Regions from separate parts of the Bradyrhizobium sp. RDI18 genome, predicted to be linked through region 1. Evidence: riboswitches for the same ligand, from Rfam matches in the RefSeq annotation. Region 1 holds a riboswitch; the other holds the start of a gene.
The links. Region 1 has a riboswitch for cobalamin ahead of ACFXS9_RS36215 (TonB-dependent receptor). Riboswitches for the same ligand answer to the same signal wherever they lie in the genome.
Positions count from the first base shown of each region.

Region 2: linked by a shared signal. The riboswitch ahead of metE (5-methyltetrahydropteroyltriglutamate--homocysteine S-methyltransferase) and the one ahead of ACFXS9_RS36215 (TonB-dependent receptor) in region 1 are both predicted to bind cobalamin.

Region 1 is NZ_JBICRN010000008.1:5,624,231-5,631,934, forward strand. It holds gene ACFXS9_RS36205 (hypothetical protein) at 1-241, opposite strand, end outside; gene ACFXS9_RS36210 (transcriptional regulator) at 248-487, opposite strand; gene ACFXS9_RS36215 (TonB-dependent receptor) at 677-2,941, opposite strand; cobalamin riboswitch at 3,054-3,252, opposite strand; gene ACFXS9_RS36220 (FecCD family ABC transporter permease) at 3,387-4,430, shown strand; gene ACFXS9_RS36225 (ABC transporter ATP-binding protein) at 4,427-5,209, shown strand; gene ACFXS9_RS36230 (ABC transporter substrate-binding protein) at 5,209-6,042, shown strand; gene ACFXS9_RS36235 (MBL fold metallo-hydrolase) at 6,191-7,231, opposite strand; gene ACFXS9_RS36240 (hypothetical protein) at 7,356-7,704, opposite strand, start outside.
Region 2 is NZ_JBICRN010000006.1:713,421-721,124, forward strand. It holds gene fixL (sensor protein FixL) at 1-1,343, shown strand, start outside; gene fixJ (response regulator FixJ) at 1,333-1,950, shown strand; gene ACFXS9_RS04385 (response regulator) at 2,030-2,425, shown strand; gene ACFXS9_RS04390 (helix-turn-helix domain-containing protein) at 2,542-3,231, shown strand; gene ACFXS9_RS04395 (cold-shock protein) at 3,757-3,960, opposite strand; partial or broken gene metE (5-methyltetrahydropteroyltriglutamate--homocysteine S-methyltransferase) at 4,112-6,426, opposite strand; cobalamin riboswitch at 6,528-6,723, opposite strand; gene ACFXS9_RS04405 (hypothetical protein) at 6,884-7,102, opposite strand; gene ACFXS9_RS04410 (DUF6925 family protein) at 7,117-7,314, shown strand; gene ACFXS9_RS04415 (hypothetical protein) at 7,311-7,574, shown strand.

The DNA of each region.
Region 1 (7,704 bases):
CCACCGGCTTTTCGTCGGGCCGCTTTGTGCTGCTGCGCGCCTTCTTTGCGGCCTTTGCGGCGGGCGCACGTTGCGGCTCGGCTGCTTCGCGCGCGAGCCGCAACGCCTTCAGCTTCGCCATATTGTCGAGCACGGCTTTCGCCGCTGCATCGCGTTCGGCCTTGCCGGACTTTGCGTCCTGAACTGCCTTGGCGGCCTTGTCGAAGCGCGCCTGGGCGCGATCGCGATCCTCTTTCGTCATTTCAGGTCAGCCTCTTTTCGCAATCCTGGCTTTGGTCTTGCCCTTGACCTTCGATTCCGGCGGATTTGCACGGTCGGCCGCTTCCTTTGCCAGGCGCAGCGCGCGCAGCTTCTCGGTTCGCTGGCGGATCGCAACATCGGCAGCCGCGATCTCGGCCATCGCCTTGATGCCGTCGACTTCCTGGGCGCGCTTGCGGTTGAGCCTCATTTCTTTCAGCTCGGCGGCGCTCTTCGGCTCATCATCCATGTCATACCTCTGACATCACGACTGATATCGTCGAGCGGTCTGTGGCCCATTTACCACGGATCGGCGCGCAGAGGATGTTATTTTCGGTCGAAAATGGCGCAGTTTCTGACAGAATCTGCCTTGATATGAAGGTTGCGGGAACTCGGCAGGTCGAGCCGGTCCGGCAGCAAACCGAACCGGCTATATCGGTCAGAACGTCGCGCCGGCCTTTACCATGAAGGTGCGGCCGGGCAGCGGATAGGCCGAGAAACGGCCCGGCGTGAACGAGCTCGCGATCGCGTAGTCGTAGTACAGCGCATTGAACAGATTGTTCACGCCCACCGACCAGAAGAAGCGATCGTAGGCGCCGCTTAGCTTCAAATCGACGGTGGCGTCCGCCGGAATACGTCGCTGGGTGTTGGCCTGGTCGTTGTCCATGAAGCGCTCGCTCCAGGCCCGCACGGTGGCGTCGAACACCAAATAGTTCTGCCAGATGTTCCAGGTCACGCCGCCGCTCGCGGTGTAGCGTGACACCAGCGGGACGTCGTTACCGGCGAACGGCCCTTCGCGAAACACGGCGCGGGTGTACGCCACGCCGCCCCGCAGCAGCACGGTGTCGCTGACGCGCAACGAAGCGCTGGTCTCGGAGCCATAGCGGCGGGTCGGATCGAGGTTAACGTTGAAGAACAGCGCCGGGATGAAATGGATCTCGTTCTCGAGGTCCATGTTGTAGATGCTCGATTGCATCTGGAAGCCGCCGGACTTGATGCGGAATCCGCCCTCGATGTCGTGCGAGGTCTGGGTTTTCAACTGAAAGGTCCCCGGAACGAAGAAAGGTCCGCTGGAGACCCGTTCATCGACAGTCGGAGTACGGAACGCGCGCGCAGCACGGCCAAACAACGAGAATGTGTTGTTGAGCCGGTGCTCGAGCCCAACATGCAAGGCGTATTGCGTCTCGTCGCTGTCGAGCGGAAGCGCCTCGGTACCGAACGCAAATGGAGCCGTTCCATCGAAGCGGTCCCGCGCGCCCAGGCGGGTGTTCTGCACGCGGGCGCCATAGGAGAAATCCGTCGTCGGCAACAGGCCTAATGTTTGCTGCCAATAGCCAGCCAGTGTCTGCTGCGCCAGATCGTAGGTGTGGATTGGTGCAACGCCTTTGAACGCCCCGCGTTCCTGATTGAACGTCGCATCGTAATAGTCGATGCCTGTAAGGATCTGTGAGGGCATCCCGAAGATCGCGTTCTTGACGCTCAATCTCGGCGTGATCGACCAGGTCAGCAACGATGCGTCGTTGTAGGTGGAGGAGAAGCTCGGAAATGGCGACGCAAATGGTACCGCACCGAAGAACCCGCTTTGCGTATCCTTCTTCCGTACTCCACCGTCGACGATGAGCTCGGCGCCGTTCCAAAGGGTTTTGGTGAAACCGGCGGTGGCGCTGGCGCCCTGCTGGTTGCCGTAATCGAACGGCGTAGCGGCGCCCCGTCGGTTCGTGACCAGTTCGTTGACGCCGATCGAGGGATCGACCAAGCGACCGCCGGGGAATCCGAGCTTTTGGTCGTCGCCGGTCACCGTCAGGAACGCCTTGAGGTCGGGCGTGGTGTAGTTGAGATTGCCGACCCCGTTGCGCTGATCGAGCGCGTTGTTTTCGCGATAGCCGTCGGACTTGATGGCGTTGCCATAGAATGACGTCGACCACGGCCCGTAATTGGTCGTGGCCGAGAGATCCGCAAGTCGTTGATTGAACGAACCGACGCCGGCTTCGCTGCGAATCGCGACTGGTGGGCCGCCGACGCCGTTCTTCAGTACGATGTTGATGACACCGCCGACCGCGTTGTCGCCATACAGTACCGCGCCGCTATTGCCGCGGGTGATTTCAATGCGCTCGATCGAATCGCGCGGGATGGTCGAAAAATCGACGCCGGCCATGTCGATGTCGTTGAGCCTTCGGCCGTTGATGAGCACCAGGGTATTTGAAGTCGCGAACGCGCCGAAGCCGCGGAGGTCGACGGAGGTCTTGGCGCCGTTGACGCCACCAAACAAGCTGGTGAGCTGGACGCCGGGCGTTTGCGCGATGATTTCCTGCAGCGTTTGCGCCGGCGAATGCGCGATCTCTTCGGCAGTAATAACGGTCGACGCAGTGCCGACGATGCCGGAGAACTGCCGGCCGCCGCCTGCGCCCGCGCCTTGCGGGGCGCTTTGCGATGAGACATCCGAGCCTATCCCGGATGCGGGCCGCCTGCCGGTCGACGGTGCAGCCGCCGGTACGACGCGGCGCGACGTCGATCCTTCATCGTAGGTCGGTTTTGCGCGGGTCCGGTTCGGGTCGGTGGGTGAAGTAATCTCAATCGGCGGCAATGGCTCGGACGGCGCCTGCTGCGCTTCTGCGCCGGAAATACCGAACGATGCGATGGGTATCAGGAAGCTGCTGGCGAGCCAAAGGCGGCGCCGCCGCGTGGCTGTGTTGGTGAAAGACATGACTTGGACCTCGGTATGACGTCAGTGGCACGTCACAGCGAACCAAGTCTCACCATGTGCTTTCAGCAGCTCAGGTGAAGCTAATGTCTGTACTCCCCGACCGACATCTTCGCGTGTGACCACGGCTGACGGCAGGTCTCCTGGCTCGCGGGTCGCTACCCATCGTCGCCTTCCCAGGACCGAGATGCCCAGTGGCTCATGACGAAGGATTCGCCGCTTACAGTTGCGGGGGCAGCCGCGGAATTGGGGATTTCCCCGCACCGCATTCCCTTTTGATCCCCAAAACGGGAACCGTCGGGAACTATGGTAGAAGTTTGTCAAAGTCCGAGTCAATGCGCCCCGGGGCGTCCGGCGATCCTCACTGGACGAGTGCGCTATTTTTGCCGCATGAGCAGGCCTGCCCGCCGCCTGTACCGGGGCGGGTAAACCTGCTTTAGGACGATCGATGAGTGTTGAGGCCGTAACCCTGACCAACGAGGAAGCCGCGCGCCGGCGGATCGGCGCGACGGCAGCGCTTGCCGCCCTCGTTGTGCTCTTGATGCTGATCTCGCTCGGCATCGGTCCGGTGCGGTTGTCGCCGCTTGCGGTGGCGGAAGCGCTGTTCGGTGGCGGCAGCGAAGTGTCGCAGGTGATCGTGCGGGAAATCCGCCTGCCGCGCACGCTGCTGGCGCTGGCGATCGGCGCCATTCTCGGGCTATCGGGCGCGTCGCTGCAGGGTTTGCTCCGCAATCCGCTGGCCTCGCCCTCGCTGTTCGGCGCGCCGCAATCGGCCGCGTTCGGCGCGGTGCTGGTGATTGCGCTCGGGCTGGCCGACGTGCGCTCCTATGCGCTCCCGGTAGCGGCGATCGTCGCGGCGTTCGCTTCGGTGTTCGTGCTTCTTGCGATCGCCGGCCGCAACGCCGGGCTGTTGATCCTGATCCTGTCCGGTCTTGCTATATCGAGCTTTGCAGGCGCCGCCACCGCGCTGGTGATGAACCTCTCCAGAAATCCCTTCCTGGTGCTGGAGATCGCGTTCTGGCTGCTCGGCTCGCTGGAGGACCGCAGCTTTCAGCATGTCATGCTGGCGTTTCCGTTCATCATTGCCGGTGCGATCATGCTGTTCAGCCAGCGCCATGCCTTTCGCGCGCTGAGCCTGGGCGAGGAAACCGCGCAGAGCCTTGGCGTCGATGTGGGCCGCCTGCGGCTGTTCGTGATTTCAGGCGTCGCGCTCGGTGTCGGCGGCGCGGTCGCCGTCACCGGCACCATCGGTTTCATCGGCCTGGTCGCGCCGCATCTGATGCGGCCCCTGATCGGCCACGACCCCGGGCGGCTGCTGGTGCCGAGCGCACTCGCGGGCTCGGCGCTGCTGCTGGCGGCGGACATCGCGGTGCGCATCATTCCCTCGACGTCGGACATCAAGGTCGGTGTGCTGACCTCGATCATCGGCGTGCCGTTCTTCCTCTATCTCATCATGCGCGAACGCCGCGCGCTCGGCGGAGGGGTCGCATGAGCAAAACGGCGCTGCTGACCGCAAGGGGGATAGGCGTGCGGCTCGCCGGCCGCGTCGTGCTGAAGGACGTTTCGCTGGCGCTGTCGGCGGGACACCTGGTGGCGCTGGTCGGCCCGAACGGCGCCGGCAAGACGACGTTGTTGCGAGCGCTGGCCGGGCTAATCCCCTCCGAAGGCGAGATCACTGTCGGCGGCGATGCGCTGGCCTCGCTGCCGCTTCGCGAGCGCGCCAAACGCTTCGGTTATCTGCCGCAGGGGCATCTCGTGCATTGGCCGCTGCCGGCGCGCGATATCGTGGCGCTCGGCCGCTACCCGCATGGCGCAACCGATCCGGCGCGGCTGTCGCCGAAGGACGCCGAGGCCGTGCTGCGCGCGATGCAGGCGGTCGACGTGATGGAGTTCAGCGATCGCCGCGTCACCGAGTTGTCCGGCGGCGAGCGCAGCCGCGTGGCGTTGGCGCGCGCGCTGGCGGTGGAGGCACCGATCATTCTGGCCGACGAGCCGACCGCCTCGCTCGATCCGCGGCACCAGATCGACGTCATGAAGAATTTGCGCGCGACCGCGGACAAGGGCGTGCTGGTCATCGTGGTGACGCACGATCTCGGGCTTGCTGCGCGGTTTGCCGACCATGTGCTGGTGCTGAAGGAAGGCAATCTAGTGTCGTGGGGCACGCCGAGCGAGGGGCTATCGGAGCGGGTGATGGCGGACGTGTTTCGGATCAGCGCCTACCGCGCGGAATATCAGCGCGAGGCGGTCATCGTGCCCTGGGCGGATATCTGATGCGACGGTCCGGCTTTCTTGTCGCGATCGCCGCGTTGGCGATGTCAGGCGGCGCAGTATTCGCGGCCAGCCCACCGCGTATGGTGTCGATGAATGTCTGCAGCGATCAGTTGCTGCTGACGTTGGCCGACCCCGAGCAGATTTTGGGCCTCAGCCGCTTCGCGCGCGACGGCTGGCAATCACCGGCGGGCGACATCAGCCGCTATCCGGTATTGTCAGGCGCGGCCGAGGACGTGCTCTTGCTCAAGCCGGATCTGGTCATGGCCAGCGCGTTTGACAAGCGCTCGACGCGGGAGCTGTTGAAGGCGAAGGGTCTTCATCTTGCCGAGCTCGCCGTGCCGCGAAACCTCGACGAAGCCCGCGCGCAGATCCGCGAGGTCGGCGACATGACCGGGCACCCCGATCGCGCGGCCGCCCAAATCGCGCGGCTCGACGCCGCGCTGGCGCGCGCCCGCCGTGCCGCCGCCGAGCGGCATTATCGCGTGCTGCCGCTGTCGCGGCGCGGCTGGGTGGCGGGTAGCGACAGCTTTCTCGGTTCGCTGCTGGGCGAAGTCGGGCTGCGCAGCGCCGCCGGCGATCTCGGCTTTAGCTTCGGCGGATTCGCCTCGCTGGAGGCGATCGTGTCCTTGAGGCCCGACTTCATCGTGGTTTCGCAAGCCGGCGATTATGCGCGAGACGACGGCCAGGCGTTTCTGGTCCATCCGGCGCTGGAGCGCTTCTACCCGCCGGAGCGGCGCATCGTGATTCCGGAGCGGCTGACGGAATGCGGCGGCGTGATGCTGGCCGACGCGCTGGATGCGCTGACGGCGGAGTTGAAGCGGGTGGGAGAGTGAATCCGCAAATACTGCGTCGTCCCTACGAACGCAGGGACCCATAACCACAGGACGTTGCAATTCAAGCAAGGCGTCAGCCGCCGCCTTCATCATTGGCGCCGCGGCGTATGGGTCCCTGCGTTCGCAGGGACGACGGCACGCATAAAGGTTATCCCTGAACCACCGGCCCACCTACCTTCTTCCACGCGTCCAGCCCGCCTTCGATATGGGCGGTGTTGGCCAGCCCCGCATTCTTGGCCGCGGCCACCGCCATCGCCGAACGTTCGCCGAAGGCGCAGAAGAACACGACCCGGCGGCCGGTGGCGGCGGCGACTTCGCGCAGCATGCCGCCAGGCTTGAGGCTCTCGGCGATGCCGGGGTAGGGCGCATGCAGCGCGCCCGAGATCGTGCCATGCTTGGCGCGCTCGCTGGTCTCGCGCAAATCCACCAGCAGGATGTCGGGCCGGCCAAGGCTCGCAATCGCGTCGCGCGCGCAGAGCGCGAGTCCCTGCTTGGCAAGCTCCTCCTGATGCAGGCCGACATGCATGTTGGCGGGCACCGCGACGTCCATCATCTTGGGGTTCGGCAGCTTCAGGTTCGCCATCAGCTCAATGTATTCGTCGACGTTGCGTACCTGCAGCCGTGGATTATAGCGGCGCTCCTCGCCGATGGTGGAAACCGTGTCGCCCTTGTAGTCATGGGCGGGGAATACCAGCGTCTCGTCCGGCAGTTTCAGAAGCCGGTTGAAGATCGATTCATATTGCGCCCGGGAAGAGCCGTTCTGGAAATCGGTGCGGCCGGTGCCGCGGATCAACAGCGTGTCGCCGGTGAAGACGCGGTCGCCCATCAAATAGCTATAGGAATCGTCGGTGTGGCCGGGCGTGTACATGACATCCAGGCACAACCCCTCGATCGTCACCTTATCGCCTTCGGACACCCGCATCGAGACCACGTCGGCCTTGCTCTGCTCGCCCATGATGGTGATGCACTGGGTGCGGTCGCGCAATTCGCCGAGGCCGGTGACGTGGTCGGCGTGCAGATGGGTGTCGACCGCCTTCACCAGCCGCAGATCGAGCTCGCGCAGAAGCTGGCAGTAGCGATCGGCCTTTTCCAGCACGGGATCGAGGATCAACGCCTCGCCGCCGGCGCGGCTCGCCAGCAGATAACTGTAGGTGCCGGACACGCTGTCGAAGAGTTGACGAAAGATCATGGCTACACGTCCGCGTTAACTCAGGTTGGATCAGGGCCGGATGTAGCTCCAGCCCGCTCCTGCAGTTCCATCAACTCTACCACGCCTGAGGGCGCGATGAAATTACGGCTCGCTCGCAATGAATTCACGGCCGCACTAACGTATACCCGTTCTCCGTCAGAAACAGGATCTGCGCGACGCCGACCTGCACCGGCGTGGCCGCGGCGATGAATTCCGGCCGTTTGCCGTGCTCGCGTTCGAGCGTATCGACGGTGTTGAGACAGACGTCGAAGCGCGCGCCTTGCGCGACCAGGCTCTCGACCATCTTGCGGTTGGGGTTTTCCGGGCGCAGCAGGTCGATGCCGGGGCCGAACGCGACGACCTCGATCGCCACCTTGTCAGGGTCGTAATGCTTCATCAGGTTGCTGGCGACGCTGAGCACGAGGCCCTGCTTGCGCGGATCGTTGTCGGAGAGTTGCAGCACGATTTTGTGC
Region 2 (7,704 bases), on a different contig from region 1:
TGCTCGAGCCTGAGGACCGCGAGCGAACCGACCAGGCGATCTCCCGTTCACGCGAGACCGGCGCCTCGTTTGACCTCTCCTACCGGCTAAGACGCGAGGACGGCGGCAGCCATTGGGTTCGCGCCCGCGGCAGCGTCATCAGGGACAAGGATGGCATTCCGTCCCACCTTTCCGGCGTCGTGCTCGACCTCGACGAGGAGAAGCGGCTCGAGGAGGACCTGCGCACGCGCGAACGGCACCTGCAGTTGATACTGGAGACCATCCCGGACGCGATGATCGTCATCGACGGCAGGGGCATCATGCAGTTCTTCTCGAGCGCGGCGGAGCGGCAGTTCGGCTACGTCCAGAGCGAGGCAATCGGGCAGAATGTCAGCATCCTGATGCCCGAGCCCGACCGTTCACGCCATGACGGCTATATGGCGCGATACGTCGCCACCGGCGAACGGCACATCATCGGCATCGGCCGCATCGTCACCGGTCAGCGCAAGGACGGCACCACCTTCCCGATGCACCTGTCGATCGGTGAGATGCAATCCGGCGGCATGCCCTATTTTACCGGCTTCGTCCGCGACCTCACCGAGCATCAGCAGACCCAGGCGCGGCTGCAGGAATTGCAGTCGGAGCTCGTCCACATGTCACGGCTGAGCGCGATGGGAGAGATGGGTTCTGCATTGGCACATGAGCTTAACCAGCCGCTTGCTGCCATCAGCAACTACGTGAAGGGCTCGCGCCGGCTGCTTGCCGCGAGCCCCGATCCGAACCGCGCTAGAATCGAGAACGCGATGGATCGCGCCGCGGAACAGGCGATCCGCGCCGGGCAGATCATCCGGCGGCTGCGCGATTTCGTCGCCCGCGGCGAATCCGAAAAGCGCGTCGAGAGCCTTTCGAAGATGATCGAAGAAGCCGGCGCGCTTGGCCTAGCCGGTGCGCGCGAACAGGACGTGCGGATCCGCTTCAGCCTGGACCCGCAGCATGACCATGTCCTGGTCGACCGTGTCCAGATCCAGCAGGTGCTGGTCAATCTGTTCCGCAACGCGCTGGAAGCCATGGCCCAGTCCGCACGGCGCGAGCTCATCGTCTCTAACCGGCCGATCGACGGGGACATGACCGAAGTCTCGGTGTTCGACACCGGTCACGGATTCCCCGAAGATGTGGAGAAGCACCTGTTCCAGACCTTCTTTACGACCAAAGAAACCGGCATGGGGGTCGGGCTGTCGATCAGCCGCTCCATCATCGAGGCCCATGGCGGCAGGATGTGGGCCGAATCTGATCACGCAGGCGGCACGACGTTTCGCTTCACCCTGCCGGCGGCACCCAACGAGAGTTTGACAGATGGCAACTAGAGGAAATGTCTACGTCATCGACGATGATGAGGCGATGCGTGACTCGCTGCACTTCTTGCTCGATTCCGCGGATTTTGAGGTCAGTCTGTTCGAGACGGCGCAGAAATTCCTCGATCACCTTTCCACCATCGAATTCGGCTGTGTGGTCTCGGATGTCCGCATGCCCGGCATCGATGGCGTCGAGTTGCTTAAGCGCCTCAAGGTGAGCCGCGCCTCCTTGGCCGTCATCATCATGACCGGCCATGGCGACATCCCCCTCGCCGTCGAGGCGATGAAACTCGGTGCGGTTGATTTCCTGGAGAAGCCGTTCGAGGATGATCGCCTGGTCGCGATGATCGACGCCGCGCTCCGGCAGGCTGAAGCCGGCGCCCGCGACGAGGCAATGACGCAGGACATCGCCGCGCGGGTCGCCTCGCTGAGCCCGCGCGAGCGGCAGGTGATGGAGGGATTGGTGGCTGGCCTGTCCAATAAGATGATCGCAAGCGACTACAATATCAGCCCGCGCACCATCGAGGTCTACCGAGCCAACGTGATGACCAAGATGCAGGCTTCGAGTCTTTCGGAACTCGTCCGCCTCGCCATGCGAGCCCGGGCGCTTAAAGATTGAGCTGAATCAAGTCGGCCCCGCTGGAAGGCCTTATGGATGCTCTGATCGACCGCATGGCTGAAAGCCGCATAAACCTGTGATGCCCTCACCTAACAGAACGCCCCTTGTCTACGTCGTCGATGATGACACCGACGTGCTCGGATCGCTGCGTTTTCTCCTGGAAACCGACGGTTTTTGTGTACGCACTTTCCGCAGCGGCGAGGCGCTCCTGAACGCCATGACTATGGGCGGCGCCGATTGCTTCGTGATCGACTACAAGATGCCGGGCATGAGCGGCATCGACCTTGCCAGTCTCTTGCGCCGGCGCGATATCGATACGCCGATCATCCTGATCACCGGTCACCCAGACGCGTCCATTCCGGCCAAAGCAGCAGTCGCCGGTATTCGCCATGTGCTGGTCAAGCCGCATGTCGAGGACAGCCTTTCCTCCCATATCTGGGACGCGATCAACACGGAGCGGCCCTCTGCGTCCTGAAAACCGGCACGGCTCCGGGATTCTACGTAAGGCATTGCCCCTAAGGCATGAAGCGAAATTTCCCAGCCGTTTTGTTCCACTTACCAATTCGCCATCCGCTGCACAGGAGATGGCTCATGCTCACCCGATCGATCGCCCAGTCCCTCAACGTAAACCGAGCCGCTCCCGGCGCGTTTGGGCCTGTCGAACCGTTTTTCGGCCTCACAGGCCATGCTGGCCTGATCGGCACGGAGTTCACCTACCGCAAGGACGAGGAAATCTACGGTGAGGACGAGCCGGCGGGGTATGTTTACCAGGTCGTTCGCGGCGCGGGGCGCACCTACAAGCTGCTGTCCGACGGACGTCGTCAAATCGGCGCGTTCCATTTGCCTGGCGACGTGTTCGGGCTGGAGTCCAGCACCAAGCACCGCCTGGCCGCCGAAGCCATCATCGACAGCACCGTGCGCCTGGTGAAGCGCCGCAGCCTCGAACAGGCGGCCGGCACCGACGTCCGGGTCGCCCACAAGCTCTGGACCATGACGGCTGATGACCTCAAGCGCGCCGAGGAGCACATCCTGCTGCTTGGTCGCAAAAGCGCGATGGAACGAGTCGCCAATTTCCTCCTGGAGATGGATCGCCGCCTTACGGTGGCCGGCACGATGGCGCTCCCGATGTGCCGCCGCGACATCGGCGATTATCTCGGGCTTACGCTGGAAACGGTATCACGTGCCCTGTCGCAATTGAACGACGAAGGCGTGCTGGGCTTTTCCGGTGCCCGCCAGATCGTCCTGCGCAACCGCCAGCGCCTGCGCAACATGGATGTCTGATCGGCCTCATATGGCCAAGCCAAGTCGAGCGAATTCAGGTTGGCCGATGTAAATAAGCAGTCGCTCCAACCTGAAACGTTCCGGCGTGTTGACGAAGATCAAGGCATGCCGGTCGTGAGGCCAAAACAATGCGCAGGCTATAGATGTCGCCAAACGAAAGTTTTTGCGAGATGCATGTCGTTCGCAATTAGACGTTGCATCCGACCGGCTCGAGGTAACGGGAGCGCAGCCGACGGGAGATCGCAATTAAGCGATCGCCGCCTCGCCTCCGCCCGCCTGGTCCGCGAGCAGGAGCTTGATGTTGCACCGCCTGCCGAGACCTGGCCACCTACCTTGCGAGGTAACCGCTAATGCCTGTCAGAAAATATAAGGACTATGCTCGGTCCTGATGAAAAGGCGTGATTGCGGGGCGACTGGGATTGCGGGTTCATGGAGTGGGAGAAGCTAGAGGCGCTTTGGAACGCCCGCGATGATAAGAAAGCCTTCGTATGGCGGCCGGGAATGAATCTGCCCAAGTCTCTATGATCAACCAATCACGACCTTTTCGGCTCGACTACGTCCGGTCCTGCGGTCTACACCGATTTCATAGCTGACGCGGTCTCCTTGCTTGGGCGTTACACCGGGCAACAAGCTGCTCACGTGGAAGAATAGGTCTTCACCGCCGGTATCAGGCGCTATAAAGCCGAAACCCTTATCGTCCTTAAACAGCTTCACCTTGCCTTGGGGCATGTTCTTCTCTCCGAATCACATAAATTAACAGTGTATCAGATCATTAAACTTGACAGACCTGCTCGCCTCAAGTGATTTGCGGAATTAGGATTAGCTTTAGTGCGCCAGCTCCGCCGCGTTGAGCCGTGATAGCAATGCAGCCGGCAATTTCTCACGACGCCGCCCGCAATTCACGGGCAGCGGCGACCATATTGATGAGCGCGGGACGCACCTCATCCCATCGGCGCGTTCTCAGGCCGCAATCGGGATTGATCCAGAGCTGCGCATCGGAAAGCCGCTGCCGCGCCAGCGCAATGAGGTTCTTCATCTCGGCCGCGTCCGGCACGCGCGGCGAATGGATGTCGTAAACGCCGGGTCCGATCTCGTTCGGATATTTGTAGCTCTTGAAGGCGTCAAGCAGTTGCATCTTTGACCGCAACGTCTCGATCGAGATGACGTCGGCATCCATTGCCGCGATCGCATCGATGATGTCGTTGAACTCGGAATAACACATATCGGTGTGGATCTGGGTCTCGTCGGCCACGCCCGACGAGCAAATGCGGAAGCTGTCTACGGCCCAGCCGAGGTAGGTCTTCCATTGTGACTTGCGCAGCGGCAATCCTTCTCGGAGCGCAGCCTCGTCAATCTGGATCATCATCGCGCCGGACCTCTCGAGGTCGATCACCTCGTCACGGATCGCTAGCGCGATCTGACGGCATGCTTCGCTCCGTGGAATATCATCACGGACGAACGACCAGTTCAGGATCGTCACCGGTCCTGTCAGCATCGCCTTCAGTGGCTTCTTGGTCAGCGATTGCGCGTAGCGCCACCACTCCACCGCCATCGGCTTCGGCCGGGAGATATCGCCAAACAGGATGGGCGGCCGGACACAACGCGAGCCGTAGGACTGAACCCAACCATGCTTGGTGAATGCGAAGCCGGACAGCTGCTCGCCGAAATACTGCACCATGTCATTGCGCTCGAACTCGCCATGCACGAGAACGTCGAGACCGATGTCTTCCTGCCAGCGCACCGCGCGTGCCGTCTCCTCTTTGAGAAACTGCTCGTATTGTGCGTCGCTCATCGTTCCCCGCGCATGGGCCGCGCGGGCGTTGCGAACTTCCGCCATCTGCGGGAACGATCCGATCGTCGTCGAGGGAAATGTCGGCAATCCGAACCGCGCGCGCTGAACCTCGGCGCGCCGGGCGAAAGAACTGCGACGGCGCCGCATGCTATCATCGATTGCAGCCATTCGCTTGGCGACGTTCGCATTGTGAACGTTGGGCGACGTTTCGCACGCGACGGCCGCGCCTGCTGAGGCCGCAAGTACATCCGCCGCTTCCTCCCAGCCTTTAGCCAGCACGCCTCCCAACGTTGCGAGTTCTCCGATCTTCTGGACGGAGAAAGCAAGCCAGCTTTTCACGTCGGGATCGAGATCGGTCTCGAGATCGAGGTCGATCGGGACATGAAGCAGCGAGCATGAGGGTGCAATCTGCACGCGGTCCTCGCCAAGCTTGCGACGGCAGGTTCGAACCGGTCGAGCACCGCTGGAAGGTTCGAACGCCAGACATTGCGGCCATCGACGACGCCGAGAGAGAGGACAATATCCCTTCGAGCGTCGGCGACAATCGGGCTCAACTGCTCTGGGGCGCGGACCAGGTCGATGTGAAGGCCCGCAACCGGCAACGTCAAAGCGGTTTCCAGGTTGTGGCCGATCGTTCCAAAATGGGTAGCGAGCATGATCTTGAGGTCGGGAACCTTCTTGGCCAAGTGGGCGTAGGTCCGGCGCAGCGCGTCGCGTGTAGCGTCGTCGAGGTCCAGGACCAGACATGGCTCGTCCAGCTACACCCACTCGGCGCCCCTTAGGGTGAGTTCGCGGAGAACATCTACATAGACCGGCAGCAGCCTATCAAGGAGCAACAGCGGATCGAATGCAGGATCTGCGCTCTTGCCGAGCTTCAGAAAGGTGACCGGACCAACCAGCACCGGGCGCGTCTGACAACCCAGGCTTTTCGCCTCTTCATACTCCTCGATCGGCTTGCGAGAGGAAAGCGTGAAGGTCTGGTCCTTGTGAAATTCCGGCACCATGTAGTGATAATTGGTGTCGAACCATTTGGTCATCTCCTGCGCTGCGGCGCCGTGCTCGGCGTGACCGCAATTCGCATCATGGTCATCGCGCTGTGCGCCCCGTGCCATCGCAAAGTAGGTCTTGAGCGAAACAGGGCCTGCGCTCCAACCGTAAATTTCCGGAATGGCACCGACCATCACGCTGACATCGAGCACATGGTCATAAAGCGAGAAGTCGTTTGAAGGAATTACGGTTACGCCGAGCGATTTCTGCCGCGCGCGAAGCGCAGCCGCAGCCTCAAGAAGCTGCGTTTCGTCAGACTTTCCGGCCCAATAGCTCTCGAGCGCGAGTTTGAGTTCGCGGCGCGGACCGATGCGCGGCGTGCCGAGGGTAGCGACAGGAATCGAGAGAAGAGACATAGCTTCAACCCTATGTTGGGAGCAAAGGCCATGGCGGACGCGTGCAGAAAAAGCCGCCGAAGCGGCAACTGCTTGGCGCACCACCGGGACACCCCGCCCGTGGACGAATATGTTGTCGGGCCAGGTCTCCCGGCTCGCGGGTCGTCGCTGCTATCCGGCCTTCCCGAAGCCGCGTCGCTTCAGTGACTTCTATTGGACAGCGGCTCGCCGCTTACAGTTGCGGGGGCAGCGCCGGCATCGCACCGGCTTCCCTCTTAGCTCCGGATCAATCCGGAGAGCCTCGACATCTCCGATTACCTGCAAGAGGGGCCGTTCCGTTCGGTTCTCGGGAGCGATCGTCTGGACAACGGAGGCATCTAGCGCCTCGTCGTCGTGCGGCCCGATCGTCGCATAGAGTTCGGCGCGCGTCTGGATTCGATCGACAATCTTGTGGGTGCCGCGGTCGCGCGATCGCAGCTTACAGATCTTCCTGCGCCTTGTTAGCCACCCGCAGCGCAGACACCGGCCAGATCACCATTGAATAGTTACCTCGAATTCTGCCACCGCAAAGCAACGGCGTCTTGCCGAAGGCGGTCATGTTGGCGAGCAGCGGCACGCCCGGCATCCGCTCGGCAAAGGCAGGAACATTTCCGCGGTGTTGAGCGCGCCGGGAAAATCGGTAGGCGCCCGCCTCCAACTCTGCACGCGCTTATGTGCTGTATCGCGAGGCACACCCATATCTTTGCCGAAAGTACCGTCGCATCGCCGTACCCATGCAGTGACGTAGCCATTGCCCGAGGGTTGCCCACCTGCGCGCATCTCTATCCCCTGCATCCGCTCCGCGACCACCTTGGCCAAAAACGCCCGTTCAGGCATGACTGCCGCATCACCTTTCAGGCCCTTGCTTGAAAGTTACGGGCAACCCCGATCTCGTGGCCTTCGAGCGGCATGTCATCCATTCCGTCGTCTGCGGACTTGAACCATCCACCGTCGCACTCCGAAACGACCATTTTGCCTGCGCCATATTCCGCGTGACGCTTCGCCAGGTGCAGGCCTTGGAGCAGACATCGGCAGTGCTTGCGGCTTGGCTGTCGGCCTGGGACGAGCTCGGTCCGGTGGACGCCGACGACCCATCGATGCGCTACATTGACATTCCTATCGGCCTGTAGCTGCTCAAGATTCTGAATTCGCAGTGTACTTTACATACAGACTATAATAGATCACCGAAACCCGTGACGAGTGTCGCCGAGATGACCATCCCCCCTGAACAACGAAGGGAAACGGTGACCTCCCTAGGCA